Regions from separate parts of the Micromonospora purpureochromogenes genome, predicted to be linked through region 4. Evidence: riboswitches for the same ligand, from Rfam matches in the RefSeq annotation. Region 4 holds a riboswitch; each other region holds the start of a gene.
What was found. A riboswitch is a leader RNA that binds a small molecule or an ion and turns the genes downstream of it on or off. The one in region 4 is predicted to bind cyclic di-AMP.
Positions count from the first base shown of each region.

Region 1: it holds a riboswitch for cyclic di-AMP, as region 4 does, so the genes downstream of both, GA0074696_RS10425 (coiled-coil domain-containing protein) here and GA0074696_RS30100 (coiled-coil domain-containing protein) in region 4, are expected to answer to the same signal.
Region 2: it holds a riboswitch for cyclic di-AMP, as region 4 does, so the genes downstream of both, GA0074696_RS16025 (LysM peptidoglycan-binding domain-containing protein) here and GA0074696_RS30100 (coiled-coil domain-containing protein) in region 4, are expected to answer to the same signal.
Region 3: it holds a riboswitch for cyclic di-AMP, as region 4 does, so the genes downstream of both, GA0074696_RS27315 (C40 family peptidase) here and GA0074696_RS30100 (coiled-coil domain-containing protein) in region 4, are expected to answer to the same signal.

Region 1 is NZ_LT607410.1:2,223,302-2,227,084, forward strand. It holds gene GA0074696_RS10415 (SRPBCC family protein) at 1-300, shown strand, start outside; gene GA0074696_RS10420 (hypothetical protein) at 313-819, opposite strand; gene GA0074696_RS10425 (coiled-coil domain-containing protein) at 937-1,995, opposite strand; cyclic di-AMP (ydaO/yuaA leader) riboswitch at 2,000-2,131, opposite strand; gene GA0074696_RS10430 (cation diffusion facilitator family transporter) at 2,273-3,187, opposite strand; gene GA0074696_RS10435 (HelD family protein) at 3,378-3,783, opposite strand, start outside.
Region 2 is NZ_LT607410.1:3,457,086-3,460,868, reverse strand. It holds gene nhaA (Na+/H+ antiporter NhaA) at 1-900, opposite strand, end outside; gene GA0074696_RS16025 (LysM peptidoglycan-binding domain-containing protein) at 1,146-1,811, opposite strand; cyclic di-AMP (ydaO/yuaA leader) riboswitch at 1,810-1,984, opposite strand; gene GA0074696_RS32270 (hypothetical protein) at 2,434-2,559, shown strand; gene GA0074696_RS16020 (peptidoglycan-binding domain-containing protein) at 2,561-3,445, shown strand; gene htpG (molecular chaperone HtpG) at 3,497-3,783, opposite strand, start outside.
Region 3 is NZ_LT607410.1:5,979,916-5,983,698, reverse strand. It holds gene GA0074696_RS27320 (sensor histidine kinase) at 1-241, shown strand, start outside; gene GA0074696_RS27315 (C40 family peptidase) at 445-1,533, opposite strand; cyclic di-AMP (ydaO/yuaA leader) riboswitch at 1,583-1,733, opposite strand; gene GA0074696_RS27305 (AAA family ATPase) at 2,188-3,498, shown strand; gene GA0074696_RS27300 (GIY-YIG nuclease family protein) at 3,653-3,783, shown strand, end outside.
Region 4 is NZ_LT607410.1:6,575,037-6,578,819, reverse strand. It holds gene GA0074696_RS30110 (helix-turn-helix transcriptional regulator) at 1-229, opposite strand, end outside; gene GA0074696_RS30105 (carbonic anhydrase) at 462-1,115, shown strand; gene GA0074696_RS30100 (coiled-coil domain-containing protein) at 1,184-2,203, opposite strand; cyclic di-AMP (ydaO/yuaA leader) riboswitch at 2,208-2,338, opposite strand; gene GA0074696_RS30095 (YibE/F family protein) at 2,505-3,783, opposite strand, start outside.

The sequences.
Region 1 (3,783 bases), 2.3 Mb from region 4:
GACCGGCTGGAGCTGGGGCCGCTGCGGTTCCCGGTCACCTACCAGGCCGACGTCCTGGTGATCTCCGACGACGAGATCGTCACGGTGGCCCGGCAGCAGCCCGGCACGACGGTGCGCAACCACACCCGGCTGCAGGAGGAGGGCGACGTGCTGCGGATCGACGTGGAGATCACCCTCTCCGCGCCGGCACCGCTGTTCGGGTACGCGTTCCGTCAGGCCCGCGCCGCGCACCTGGGCCTGGCCAGCCGGCTCGGCGCGGTGCTGGACCGGAAGGCCGACGGCGGCCCGGTCCCGAACTGACGCCCCGTCCACTCAGCGGCGGCCGGCCGGCGTCGCCGCCGTCCGGCGGGGCGGTGGGACGGCCCGGCGGTTGCGGCCCCACGGCTTCCAGGTGGAGATCACGGTCATGGTGACCAGCAGGCCGGTGGAGACCGCCGGCGCGACCACCACGTCGATGCGCTGGTGTGCGGTGGCGTCGGGTCCGGCGGCGGCGCGCAGGTTCGGCGTCAGCGCGAACAGCACCAGGCCGATCATCACCGTGGTGAGCACCAGCTTGACCACCACCCAGCGCCAGCGCAGCAGCCCCCAGGGGGTCAGCAGCGCGCTGGTCACGCCGACCACCCAGACCAGCACGCTCAGCGGCGCGAAGAGCCAGGTCGCCACCAGCGCCGCCGCCGGGTAGACCACCCCCGGGTCGGCGCCGCGCAGCCCGGCGATGCCGAGGGTGAGCAGCACGAGGTCCGCGCCGAGCCAGCCCAGCGCGGTCACCAGGTGCAGGGTGAGCAGGGTCTTGCGGCCGTCGGGGGAGAGTCGGGTCATGCCTCGATGCTCGCCCGGCCGGCGCGCTGCGTCGTGGGCCGGTCGACGACATCCCGGGTACGTCGACGCGCGTACGGCGGGGCCCGTCCGCCTCGGACGGGCCCCGCCACGGGTCGGTCAGTAGACCGACAGGTGCACGTGGTTGGTGTGGTCGCTGGACGGGTCCCCGCCGGCCCCGCTGTACGACTTCCACCCGCTGCTGGGCAGCCAGATCTGCCGGTACCAGATCACGTAGAGCACGGCGAGCCGGTCGGAGTTGCGGATGAAGTACGCGGCCAGGTTGTTGCCGTACGTCTTGTCGCCGCCGGTCGCGTCGCCGCCGAAGCCGCTCTGCTGCGCGGCGAAGTCGCAGGCCCGGCCCTTGGGGTGCTCACCCGACCCGCTGGGCCGGTAGCAGGAGACGTACCGGGTGAAGCCGGCCGCCTGGGCCTGCTGGAGCGCGTTGAGCATGCGCGGGGTGATGCAGCCGTTGGCCGGGGTGGGGTCGTTGACGCTGCACGACTCCGCGGGCCAGGAGCCGTCGGGGTTGCGCGGCGCCGACCTGGCGGTGGCGGTGGAGGTGCCCCGGGTGGAGCCGCTGTCGCCGGTGGCGGGCTTGTCGGCGGCGGCCACCGCCAGCGCCCGCTCGGCCTGCTGCTTGCGCTTGGCCATCACCGCGATCTGCTTGCGCTGCTCGACGATCTCCTGGTCGAGCGCGGCCCGGGTGCGGGTGGCCTCGTCGCGGGTCTGCATCAGGTTGCGCAGCTCCCGGTCCTCGTTGGAGGCGACCGTCTCCAGCGCCGCCGCCCGGTCCAGGAAGCCTTCGGGGCTGGAGCTGTTCAGCAGCGCCGACACCGGCCCGAGCCGCCCGGTCCGGTACGCCACGCCGGCGATCTCGCCGACCTTGCCCTGCCGGACGGTCAGCTCCGACTCGATGGTCTTGAGCTGGTTGCCGAGCTCCTGCTGCCGCTTGGTGGAGCGTTCCAGCGCGGCCTTGGCGTCGATCCAGCCCTTGCTGGCCGCGTCGAGCTGGGCGCGCAGCGCCGGGGTGCCGCCCTCGTCGTCGTCGCCGGGAGCGGCGGCGAGCCGGGTGGCGGGGGGAGTGGCGGTCGCCGGGACCGGCGCGGACGACACCCCGAGGGCGAGCGTCGCGACGACCGCGGCCGCCAGCCGTGCGGTGGTACGTCGTACGTGCATGCACATGTCCTTCCGTCAGCCGCCGACCGGGTTAGCTGACGGGTTCGGGACGGAAGATCCCTACCGCTGACGCGGATGCACCCCACGAACATGGTTCCCCGGCTCGCCCTGGCAGGCGATTAGGCGGCGGCCACCGCCGGCACCGGAGGGTGCCGCCTGGCGGAGGCCGGAACCGAGCCTACCGGTACGGATGTGACACCCGCCCGTTTCGTGACTGAGGGTACTGGAGTGAACCATGGTGTAGGTGACACAACGGGACAATAGGTGTCCGGTTTCGTTACCACTCGACCTGCCCGCAGGCGCCGGGGGCGGCCCCCGGCTCGATCTGGAGGGTGGCGTGCTCGATGTGGAAGTCCTCGTGCAGGGCGGTGCGGGCGGCGGCGAGCACCGTGCCGACCTCGGCGCCGGGGACCATGGTGAGGTGGGCGGAGGCGACCTCCATGCCGGAGGTGAGCGTCCAGACGTGCAGGTCGTGCACCTCGGCGACGCCGGGGACGGCGGTCAGCCGGTCGTGCACGGCGGTCACCTGGAGGTGCTCCGGGGCGGCCTGGACCAGGATGCGCACCGCCGCCCGGCCGAGCCGCCAGGTGCGGGGGAGGATGAACAGGCCGATCGCGACCGCCACCGCCGGGTCGGCCCACCACCAGCCGGTGCCGGCGATGAGCAGCGCGGCCCCGATCACGCCCAGCGAGCCGAGCAGGTCGCCGAGCACCTCCAGGTACGCGCCGCGCAGGTTGATGCTCTCCCGCGCCCCCGCGCGCAGCAGCGCGAACGCGACCAGGTTGGCCAGCAGGCCGAGCACCGCCACCGCCAGCATCGGCCCGGTCCGCACCGCCGGCGGGTCGCCGAACCGGCGGACCGCCTCGATCAGCACGTAGATCGCCACCCCGCTGAGCAGGACGGCGTTGGCGAGCGCGGCCAGCACCTCCAGCCGGTAGAGCCCGAAGGTGCGCTGCGGGTCCCGGTCGCCGTGCCGGGTGGCGGTGATGGCGGCCAGCGCCATGCCGATGCCGAGCACGTCGGTGAACATGTGCCCGGCGTCGGAGAGCAGGGCGAGCGAGCCGGTGCCGAACGCGGTGACCGCCTCGACCACCATCAGCGCGGCGAGCAGCGCGAAGGCCGCCCAGAGCCGCCCCCGGTGGCGGTGCGCCGCGTTCGCGACCGACCCGTGGTGGTCATGACCTGCGCCCACGCCCACACCCTCCGTCGCACCGGCGGCCCGAACCCAATCTATGCTCACATCGCTATGTATGCAACTAACTCCGCACGCACCCTTCACGGGCCGCACTTTCAGAGAAAGCGTGGCTGTTCCGCGCGCGAAGGCCCCTCTTTCTCTGAAAGTGCGGGCTCGAGGGCGCGACGCGCGGGGGCGGGGGTGAGGGTCAGGGGGTGGGGTCGATGGTGGTGAGGCGCTGGGTGGCGCGGGAGAGGGCGACGTAGAGGGTGCGCACGCCGGAGCCGGGGTCGGCCCGGATCTCGCTCGGGGCGATCAGCACGACGCCGTCGTACTCCATGCCCTTGGCCTGGAGGCTGGTCACCACCTGGAGCCGGGAGCCGCCGCGCCCGGCCAGCCAGCCGGCCACCTCGTCGCGGCGCGGCACCGGCGTGATCACGCCGACCGTGCCCTCCACCTCGGTGAGCAGCGCGTCCACGGCCTGCACGGTCGCCGCCGGCAGCCCGTCGGCGGCGACGGTCAGCGTGACCGGCTCCACGCCGGTGGAGCGGACCGCCGTCGGCAGCTCCAGTTCGGGGTAGAGCCGGCGGATCTCCGCCGCCGCCACCGCGAAG
Region 2 (3,783 bases), 3.1 Mb from region 4:
GATGGTGACGCCGGCGGAGAGGAACGCGAAGACCGGCACCGCCACCCCGGCGGAGATCGGCCGGAACCGGTGCTCGAAATGCTCGGCCAGCCCAGGCCCCGCATCCGGTCCACCGGCGGCCTCGCTACGGATCACCGGAACCGTGAAGGCCAAGAGGACTCCCGCCACCGTGGCGTGTACGCCGGACTCGTGCATCAGCGTCCAGGTCACCGCGGCGAGGGGCAGCAGCAGCCACCAGGACCGGACGCGGCGCTGCACCAGCAGCCCGAACACCGCGAGCGGCACCAGGGCGCCCAGCAGCGGCCCGACCGACAGGTCGGCGGTGTAGAAGACCGCGATGATGACGATCGCCAGCAGGTCGTCGACGACAGCCAGGGTGAGCAGAAAGGTGCGCAGCGCGGAGGGCAAGAGCCGGCCCACCACCGCGAGCACCGCCAGCGCGAAGGCGATGTCGGTCGCGGTCGGGATGGCCCAGCCCTTCGCCGCGCCCTCGCCTGCGCCGGCGGCGATGAGGTAGTAGATGGCGGCGGGCACGATCACCCCACCGACGGCCGCCGCGACCGGCACCGCGGCGCGACGCGGATCACGCAGGTCGCCGGCGACGAACTCCCGCTTGAGTTCCAGCCCGGCGACGAAGAAGAAGATCGCCAGCAGGCCGTCGGCGGCCCAGGTGGCCAGGCTGAGATCGAGGTGCAGGGACGCCGGACCGACTCGGAAGTCCCGTACCGATTGGTAGCTGTCCGCCCAGGGCGAGTTCGACCAGACGAGTGCCAGCAACGCCCCGATGAGCAGGAGTGCCCCGCCCACGGTCTCCTTGCGGAGAATGGCGGAGATGCGGCTGGTCTCGCCCCACGAGCGTCGGGCGAACAGGCTGGCACGGCGCCGGGTGGCGTCGGTCACGGAAACTCCTCGTCGGCAGGGGTCGCGTCATCCATCGCCGACCAGACTTCCCGGCACACCAGGACCAACCCTATCCCCGCGCCCCGGCCGCGGCCCCGACGACCGGCGACGCGGACGCGCCGGCGGGCCGGTCCACGTGCGCCCGGTACCCCGTCGCCGGCGGCTCGAATCCGCGCCGACCATGCCGTGGACGCGGCGACGCCCGGCCGGTCGTCCGGCCGGGCGTCGTCACGGTGCCCGCTGGGTCAGAGGCTGAGCTTCTGACCGGGGAAGATCAGCCCCGGGTCGGCGCCGACCACGCGCTTGTTGCGCTCGTACAGCGCCTGCCAGCCACCGGCCAGGTCCCGGGCGTCGGCGATCTGCGACAGGGTGTCGCCCGGCCGCACCACGTACACGTCGCCGGTCGCGGCCGGCGCGCTGCGCCGCTGGCTGCGGGTGCTGTGCTGCTCCCGCGAGGACCGCTCGGTGGAGGTGGCCTTCGACGAGCCGGAGCGCCGCTGCGACTTCTGCGACTTCTCCGAGGTGGTGGAGTAGCTCTTGGTGGAGCCGCCCTTCCGGCCGCAGGTCGGCCAGGCTCCGATGCCCTGACCGTCGAGCACCTTCTCGGCGATCGCGATCTGCTCGCCGCGGCTGGCCAGGTCGGCGCGGGAGGCGTACTTCTTGCCGCCGTAGCCGGACCACGTGCTCTGCGAGAACTGCAGGCCGCCGTAGTAGCCGTTGCCGGTGTTGATGTGCCAGTTGCCGCCGGACTCGCACTGGGCGATGGCGTCCCAGTTGACGCTGGCGGCGCTCGCCGGCGACGCCGGCGCCAGGACGGCGGCGACCCCGGTGACCGCACCGACGGCGAGCGTGCCGACGGCGATGCGGCGCGAGCTGACCCGTCGGGGACGGGCCGTGTGTTCAGTTGCCATGTGGATTCCTCCACGCCGACGAGGTGAGCTGTCGGGTTCGGGCCGAGGAGCCCGGCCGCCGATGGGCGGCTTCACCCCGAGGTGACGTGCACCGAGGAACGTGTGGGTCCCCCGCTCCATGCCCGCTGACAAGGTCCCACCGGCCGGCGGCATGGATTAGGCGTTACCGGCCGTGGTGTCCGCGATCGCGAACACGAACGACGTTAGGAACTGTTTGGGCCGGTTGCCCACTTCTTGTGAAGTTCTTCACCCGGGTGAGCGACGGCTTCGGCCTTCGAGTTGCGGGTCGGGTGGCGGTGGTCTAAAAGGGCCGGTCGGGAACCCGTCACGACTGGGCCGAAAGCCTCGCCCCGAGCGGCGGATCAGGTGCCGCCGCCTCCCCGTCTTCGCTGGTCAGGCGGCCTCGATCGGCGGCCCGCGCCGCCGGACGGTCAGCGTTGCCGCTGATTGGCGACGCATATCTGGGCAGCCCGGCCGCCGACTTGGACGGTAGGGAGCAGAGCGCGGCTGCGACGCCGACGCGTCGGGCCCGCCGACCGCCGGATGCGGGTCGCCGGCGCCCTGGCCGTCACGGTCCGCCCCGGGCCGGGGCGGCCGGCCATCCGCGAGGGGAAGGACCTTCATGGACACCGTCAGCATCGACACCGACTACCTCGTCGCCACTCTGGACGAGGACGACGACCCGGAGAGCCTGGCCGGCGACGAGGTCGACTTCGACCTGGCCGCCGCGCTGGAAGAGGAGGAGTGAGATGGGCGTGCACCTGGCGCCCGCGCTGCGGGTGCTGCGCGAGGAGATAGACACCCGCTGGCCGCAGCGGGACCGCAAGTCCGAAGGCTGGTTGGGCGACGCCAGTCACCAGACGCGCCGCTCGGACCACAATCCGGACAACGACGATCAATCGGTCAACGCGGTGGACGTGGACGTCGACGGGATCGACCCGCTGCTGGTCGTCCGGCAGGCCGTCAGCCATCCGTCCACCCAGTACGTCATCTACGACCGGAAGATCTGGAGCCGTACCCGCAGCTTCCGGCCGGCCCGGTACACGGGGCCGAATCCGCACGACAAGCACCTGCACGTCAGCGTCAGCCACCAGCGGAGCCTGGAGGACAGCCGCCACCCGTGGGGCATCGCCACCGCCACGACGGCGCGGCTGGGCGACCGGGTGCTGCGCGCCGGCTGCCGGGGCGGCGACGTCCGGGAGTTGCAGGCCGTCGCCAACCGCCTCGGGGCCCGGCTGACGGCCGACGGGGTGTTCGGGCAGGCCGTGACCGCCTGGGTACGGTCGTTCCAGACCACCCGGAAGCTCACCGCCGACGGGGTGGTCGGCCCGCGTACCGTGGCCGCCCTGCGCGCGGCCGTCAAGCCGGCCCCGTCGGTGCCCAGCGGCCGGCCGGCGACGCCGGTGTCCGGGGGCAGACCGGGCTCGCGGACGCTGCGGCGCGGCAGCACGGGCGGCGACGTGGCCTTCGTCCAGCGGTTCGTCGGCGCGAAGCGGTGCGGCCCGGCGAGCGGCGCCTTCGACGCGAAGACCGAGGCCGGGGTGCGCTGGTACCAGGGCATGCGGGGGCTGACCGTGGACGGGGTGGTCGGCGCGGCCACCTGGGCGGCGATGGGCGTGCGGGTCGGTTCCTGAGCGGGCGGCCCCGGCCCGGTGCTCCCCCACCGGGCCGGGGCCGTCGTCGCGTCAGAGGGTGCGGGCCAGCCGGTCGGCGAGGACCCGGGCGAACCGGGCCGGGTCGGCCAGGTCGCCGCCCTCGGCGAGCAGCGCCATGCCGTACAGCAGCTCGGCGGTCTCGGTGAGGGCGCCGGAGTCGCCGCCGCGCTCGTGCGCCGCGCGCAGGCCGGTGACCAGCGGGTGGGTCGGGTTGAGTTCGAGGATGCGCTTGACCGTCGGCACCTCCTGCCCCATCGCGCGGTACATCTTCTCCAGCGTGGGCGTGATGTCGTGCGCGTCGCCGACGATGCAGGCCG
Region 3 (3,783 bases), 600 kb from region 4:
CGACACGAGCGTGCTGCGGGTCGAGAACACGGGTCGTCGGCTCCCACCGGAACTGGTACCGACCCTCACCGAACCCTTCCAGCGCGGAACAGAACGCGTACGCACCGACGAACACGCCGGCGTCGGCCTCGGCCTGGCCATCGTGCACAGCATCGTCCGCGCCCACGACGGGGCCCTCGACCTCGTCCCCAGCCCCGTCGGCGGTCTCCTCGTCACGGTCCGGCTTCCCGGCACGCCGTAGGCATCGTCCCCGAGCGGGGGCCCCGTTCGGTCTGGCGCCGTTCTTGGCGATCAGGTCGGGCGCCGGCATCGACCTCCAGAGTGACGCCCCGGAGCCGGAGCACCGCCGGCGGGCTCGTGCCCGCCAACGCCGCGGTCGCCGTGGTCGTCAATCATGTCGCTTTCTTGCGATGGGTTGTGGAGCGGCGTGGATCGTCGGGCGGGTCAGCCGGGGCGGCGAGCACCGCTGTACGGCATATTCGCCAGCTGGGCCATTCGGACCACGTCCCCGGTGTGCGGGGCGTGGACGATCAGCCCGTTGCCGACGTAGATACCCATGTGATGGTGATCGGAGTAGAAGAAGACGAGGTCACCCGTGCGAAGGTTTGCTCTGCTCACCGCCACACCTGAGGTCCATTGAGAACCTGTGTAATGGTCCAGCTGCACGCCGGCAGAAGCCCACGCGTACTGGGTCAGGCCGGAGCAGTCGAACGAGTCGGGACCGTTGGCCGCCCACACGTACGGCTCCCCGATCTGATTGCACGCGGTTTTCGCCGCGACGCCGCCGCTGCCCGTGCTGGGGACGGCGGGACACTTCCCACCGATGAACAGCGAACTGGTCGACGTGATGGGTGAGGTGCTGCTCGTGGTAGCGGCTGTCTGCGCGGTGGCTGCGGCTCTGGCCGCTGCGGCGTCCGCGGCCGCCTTGGCCGCTGCGGCCTTCTCCGTGGCGGCGATCTGGCTGTGTAGCGCATCCAGCCGCTTGATCTCGGCGTCGATGGCCTTCTTGCGAGCCGCCAACTGGGCCTGCTGGCGCTGCTGTATCGCGATCAGCGCGTCGACCTTCTCCTTGTCGGCGTCGTAGCTCGCCTGCTGCGCCGACAGCCCGGTGATCTGTCGCTGCTCCGAATCTGCCACCTGATTCACGAGCGCGAGCTGATCCCCCAACGCTGTCGGCGACGAGCGGCGGGACAGCAGGGCGTTGAATGTGGAAAGCGACCTTTCCCGCTTGTAGTACCCCGCCACAATCTCCTGGACCTGGGTCCTGCTGACCTCCACCGACTTGGCGAGCGGCTCGATCCTCCGGCTCAGTTCGGCCGATCTCCGCTGGTTCGCGGCCAGTTCCGACCGGACCTTGTTGTACTGCTCGATGACGGGTTCGAGCTTTTGCCACGCCGCTTCGATCTGCTGCTGTACATCGGCGGCCGACGGTGCGGCGTGTGCGGGGGCCGCTGGCCCGACGGCCACCATGGCCGCCGCCGCGACGGCGAGGATTCTGGTGAACAGACGCGATCCGGCGGGGCGGGTGCGCACGGGTGGCAACGGTTCGGCTCCTTCCACTCGAGGCCGACGCACGTCACGGTGCACCGACCTCGACCGCCTACCGGGTTAGCTGACGGGTTCGGGCGTGGAAGGCGCCCTACCGCTGATGCGGATTCACCCCGAAACCTGCGGTGGTTCCCCGGCTCGCCTGGCGACGCCAGTGACGTCCAGCGACTCGGCGGTGGCCGTCCCGGGGTGCTCCAGGTGGAGACCGACATCCGGAACGGACGCTGACCAACATTAGTGAGGACGGCCCAAAGAAATCAACGAGCCGGCGACGCCAATTCACTGCGCTGTCAGGCGGGCACATTGGGTGCCGGAATTATGCGGACCTAAGGCTCTGCTAATCGAATTCTTAATCTTCCCTAATCTTTACCCTCAACCTGAGCGCTGTTTTTCTACAACAACCCTCAGGTGACGCTTAACCGATTTCCCGACGTCGTGGCGGCTCCATCGTCCCGTAAGTGAGCCACCCGCCGCCGGGGCTGGCCGAAACCACTTCCCGTGGGGGTCGGACGCGTTGAGGGTCTCGACGAACTGGTCGTAGTCGCCTCGCGCTTCGGCGTAGCGGAGGAACTTCACGCGCTCGACCAAGGTCGGCGGAACAGTTGCCGGTAGTGTGCGGGGCGCTGGAAGGAGGGGCCGATGCTGGGGCTGGAGGTGCCACCCGCCGTCGAAGCGGAGCGCGTCATCACCGCCGTGCTGGCAGACCTGCGCTCCGGCACCCACCGCGGCGTGGTGGTCGACTCGCCACCCGGCGCCGGCAAGTCGACCCTCGTCGTCCGCGCCGCCGTCGAGCTCGCCGCCGCCGGCGAGCCGCTGATCATCATCGCCCAGACCAACGAGCAGGTCGACGACCTCATCGACCGCCTCGCCCGCAAGGCCCCCGAGCTGCGCATCGGCCGCCTCTCCGCCGCCGACTACCGGCCGTCCGACCGGGTGAAGGCGCACGAGACGGTCAAGGTCGCCGCGAAGGTCGCCGACCTCGGCGGCCCGGCCGTCATCATCGGTACGGCTGCCAAGTGGGCCACCGTCACCGGGGGTTCCTGGCCGTGGGCGATCGTCGACGAGGCGTACCAGATGCGCTCGGACGCCCTGCTGCGCGTGGCCGGCCGGTTCGAGCGGGCGCTGTTCGTGGGCGACCCGGGCCAGCTCGACCCGTTCTCCACCGTCGAGACCGCGCGCTGGACCGGCCTGACCTGGGATCCGATGCAGTCGGCGGTGGCGGTGCTGTTGCGGCACAACCCCGAGCTGCCCGTCCACCGTCTGCCCGTGTCGTGGCGGCTGCCGGCGTCGGCGGCGCCGGTGGTCGCGGCGGCGTTCTACCCGTTCACCGGCTTCCGCGCGGGCACCGGCCCCGACGACCGGGCGTTGTCGTTCACCGAGCCCGGACCGGGGGACGCGCTCGACGCGGCGGTCGAGTTGGCCGCCACCACCGGGTGGGCGCTGCACGAACTGCCGGCCCGGCACACCCTGCGCACCGACGCGGAGGCGGCCTCGGCGTGCGCCGCGCTGGCGCTGCGGGTGTTGCGGCGGGGAGCTGTCGCCGTCTCCGAGCACGCGCCGGCCGGCGCGCCGGTCACCGCCGACCGGATCGCCGTCGGGGCCGCGCACCGCGACCAGGTCGCGGCCATCCGTGCCCACCTCGGCGAGGCCGGGGCGGGCGTCACCGTCGACACCGCCAACCGGCTCCAGGGCCGCGAGTACGACGTGACGATCGTGCTGCACCCGCTCTCCGGGCGGCGGGACGCCAAGGCCTTCCACCTGGAGTCGGGGCGACTCTGCGTGCTGGCGTCCCGCCATCGGCACGCCTGCGTCGTGGTGGCGCGGGCGGGCATCGGCGAGCTGCTGGACGCCCACCCCTCGACCGAGTCGGTGCACCTCGACGTTCCAGTCAAGTTCCCGGACGGCTGGGCCGCGAACCAGACGATGCTGGCGCACCTGGGAGCGTCGTAGTCCGCCAGGGGCGGCGATCCTCACGGCGGAGGCCGCCGACCAAATCGCCCGGCGGAGGACAAGGGAACGGAACTGGGCCACAGTCGGTGGATGACCAGCCCTGAAGGCAGGCGGCGGGGCTGCCGGACGGCGCCTTCCTCGCTACCGTCCGGGGATGACCGAGATCGCGTACGGCGACCTGCTCGCCGGCTTCACGCCTGCCCTGCCGTACACGATGGACACGGCGGAGGGCGCCCCCCGCGCGGCCGGTGTCCACGTGGTGCTCGCGGGCGACACCGTCCTCTA
Region 4 (3,783 bases):
CCGTGTACTCGTTGCGCCGGCCCACCCGGGTGCGGTGGAGGTAGCCGCCGGCCTCCAGGTCGGCGACGATCGCCTGCGCGGCGCGCTCGGTCACCCCGACCTCGTCGGCGACGTCCCGCAGCCGGGCGGTGGGGTTGCGGGCGATGGCGAGCAGCACGTGCGCGTGGTTGGTGAGGAACGTCCAGTTCCGGGTGCTCCCGTTCTGCGCAGTCGTCGCCATGCCCGTCATGGTATGGCCAGTCCATCGGCTTTTCCGCCCTGGCTCCCCCCGCAACTGTTCCCGGCCGCCGGCACGTGGGACACCGCGGCGAAACATCACGCCGGTGCCGGCCCAAAGTATGAAATCCGTATCACGTAAACCTTGACGTACCTTCTGCTGCGTGTGACGGTGGGCGGCGAGGCCGCCTCCGTCGCCGGCCGGGTGTGACCAGGTCGATCTCGCGAGGGACCGAGGTGAGGCAATGACCCTGACCGATCCGACGCAGGCGCTCGCCGAGCTGCAAGCCGGCAACCGGCGCTTCGTGACGGGCGCGCCCCGCCACCCCAACCAGGACTCACTGCACCGGACGGCGGTCGCCGACGGCCAGCACCCGTTCGCGGTGATCGTCGGCTGCTCCGACTCCCGCCTCGCCGCCGAGATCATCTTCGACCGGGGCCTGGGTGACCTCTTCGTGGTCCGTACCGCCGGGCACACCGCCGGCCCCGAGGTGCTCGGCAGCGTCGAGTACGCGGTGAGTGTCCTGGGCACCCCGCTGGTGGTGGTGCTCGGCCACGACTCCTGCGGGGCGGTGCAGGCCGCCCGGGACGCCGCGCGGACCGGCACACCGCCGGACGGGCACCTGGGGGCGGTGGTGGACGCGGTGGCGCCCAGCCTCCGACGGGCCGCCGAGCAGGGCGTCGACGACGTCGACGGGATCGTCGACATCCACATCGCGCACACCGTCGAGGCGCTGCTGGCCAACTCCGCCGTGCTGGCCGCCGCGGTCGCCGACGGGCGGTGCGCGGTGGTCGGGATGTCGTACCGGCTCGCCGCCGGTGAGGTGCAGACGGTGGCCGCGGTGCCGAGCGTCGTGCCGGCCCAGGCCGGCGATCGGGCGACCGCCGTCGCCGGCTGAAACCCCTGTCGTACGCGACGAGGGCCGCCCCCACCGGGGGGCGGCCCTCGTTCCGTACACGTCGCGCGCTAGAGCATCGACATGTGCACGTGGTCGGTGTGGTTCGACGGTCCGCTGTACGACTTCCACCCGGTGGCCGGGAACCAGATCTGCCGGTTCCAGATCACGTAGTAGATGCCGAGCCGGTCGGCGTTGCGGATCAGGAACGCGGCGACGTTGTTGCCGTACATCCGGGTGTCGTTGTTGTGCCAGGGTGCGAAGCCGCTCCGCTGCAACGACCAGTCGCAGGCCTTGCCCTTCGGGTGCTCCCACGGCCCACCCGGCCGGTAGCAGCCCGCGAAGCGGTTGAAGCCGGCCCGCCGGACCTCCTTGTACGCGTGCAGGGTGCGCGGCGTGATGGTGCCGGAGGTGGTCGGGTCGTCCTCGGTACGCGACTCGGGCCGCCAGCTGCCGTCGGGCAACCGGCCGGGGCCGATCCGGGCGACCGGCGAGGTCGCGTCGACCAGGCCGCCGGTGAAGCCCCGGCCGCCGACCAGTTGGAGGGCCTTCTCCGCCTCCCGGCTTTCCCGGGCCATGTCGTTGGTGAGCTTCTGCTGCTCGCGCACCTCGGCGTCCAGCGCCAGCTTGGCCTGCTCCGCGCGGTTCTTGGCGGCGGTGACCTTGGCCAGCTTCTGCGCGTTGACCATGTTCAGCTCGTCCAGGGCGGCCGCGCGCCGGACGAACGAGTCCGGGGCGTCGCTCTCCAGCAGCATCGCCACCGCGCCGATCCGGCCGGTCCGGTACGACTGCGCCGCGATCTGCGAGACCGTCGGCTGCAACGCCGCCAGCTCGTCCTGCGCGCGCCGCACCTCCAGCGCGAGCTGCTGCTGGCGCTTCTTGGACTTCTCCAGCTGCGTCTTGGCCTTCGAGTACTCGCGGTTGCGCAGCTCGATGACGTCGGTGAGCAGCTTGGGCTCGTCGTCCTCCTCGTGCCCCGAGGGGGTGGGGGTCGAGGGTGCGGCGATCGCGGCTGTCGGGCCGCCGAGGATGGCCAGAGCGGCGAACACGGCCACCACCGGAGTCAACCAGCGGCGCAGGGGTGCCGTCACAGTGTTCCCTTCCGTCGACCGCCGACCGGGTTAGCTGACGGGTTCGGGACGGAAGTGGCCCCTACCGCTCGCGCGGATTCACCCCATGTACCTGGTTCCCCGGTTCGCCTCGCGGCGATTGGGCGGCGGCACCGCAGGCGCCGCTGCGCGCCTTCGGCGGTGACCGGCAGCGAGGTTACCCGAGAGTCGTACCGGGGATCTACGTCCAGAACCCGACTAAAACCGTTATTTCGTCGTAGCGATGCGTGACGAGTGACGCGTTCGTCAGGTTCCGCGTCGGCGTCGGTCACGCAGCGGAGTGTCACCATGCGGTGTCCGTGCTCCTTTCCGGGTCGGGCCACCGTGCGGGGGCCGGGGTGGACGGTCCGCCGGGACGCGACGCGCTCAGCGCCTCGAGCGCCGCGTCCCGGTCGGCGGAGGGGCGGGGCCTGGGTGCCGGTCCGGCATCCCGGGCCGGGTCATCGGCCGGGCCGCGACCGGCGGTGGCGACCAGCGCGGCCAGCGCGGTGGTCAGCGGTACGGCGGCGACCAGGCCGAGCGTCGCCACCGCGCTGCGGACGATCTCCTGGGCCAGGAACTCGCTGGTGAGGATCTGGCTCACCGGCCGGCTGTCGGCGGTGAGCAGGAGCAGCAGCGGCAGCGAGGCGCCCGCGTACGCGAGCACGATGGTGTTCACCGTGGAGGCGATGTGCGCCCGGCCGACCCGGGTGGCGGCCCGGTAGAGCTGCGTCCGGGACAGTCCGGGGTTGGCGTGCGCCAGCTCGGTGACGGTGGCGGCCTGAGTGACGGTGACGTCGTCGAGCACGCCGAGCGAGCCGATGATGATGCCGGCCAGCAGCAGCCCGTGCAGGTCGACGTCGTGCTGGTACATCGACAGCGTGGTGGCCTCCTCGCTGCCGAACCCGGTCAGGTGGGTGGCGGCGGTGGCCAGGCTGCCGAGCAGTCCGGTCAGCACCAGGCTGCCGAGCGTGCCGAGGACCGCCACCGAGGTCTGCGCGGTGATCCCGTGGGTCAGGTACAGCACCACGAACATGATCAGCGCCGAGCCGGTGATCGCGATCAGCAGCGGCGAGCCGCCCGCCGCGATGCCGGGTACGACGAAGGCCAGCAGGATGGCGAAGCTGGCGGCCAGCCCGGCCAGCGCGGCCAGTCCGCGCAGCCGGCCGAACGCCACGATCGCCGCCGCGAAGAGCGCCACCAGCCACACCATGGGCTTGCCCCGCTGGTGTTCGGCGATCTGATAGCTGGTGGCGGTGGGGTCGGCCGGGTCGGCGAGCTGGACCAGCACCACCTCGTCACCCACCGCCACGGTGGGCGCGCCCGGGCCGGCGGGCATCGGGGTCTCCACCTGCTGGCCGCTGTCCGGGCCCTGCTCGACCTTGACCGTCACGGTCCCGCACGGGCCCTCGGCCGCGCCGGGCGCCTCCGGTGTCGGTGGGCAGGGTTCGGTCACCACCCGGGTCACCGTGCCGTGGTGGCGCGCCGGCTCGGCACCTCCGTCGGCCGGCCGCGAGTCGCGCGGCCACAGCACCAGGGCGGCGATCACCGTGACGACGAACAGCGGGAGCACCGTCGCGACG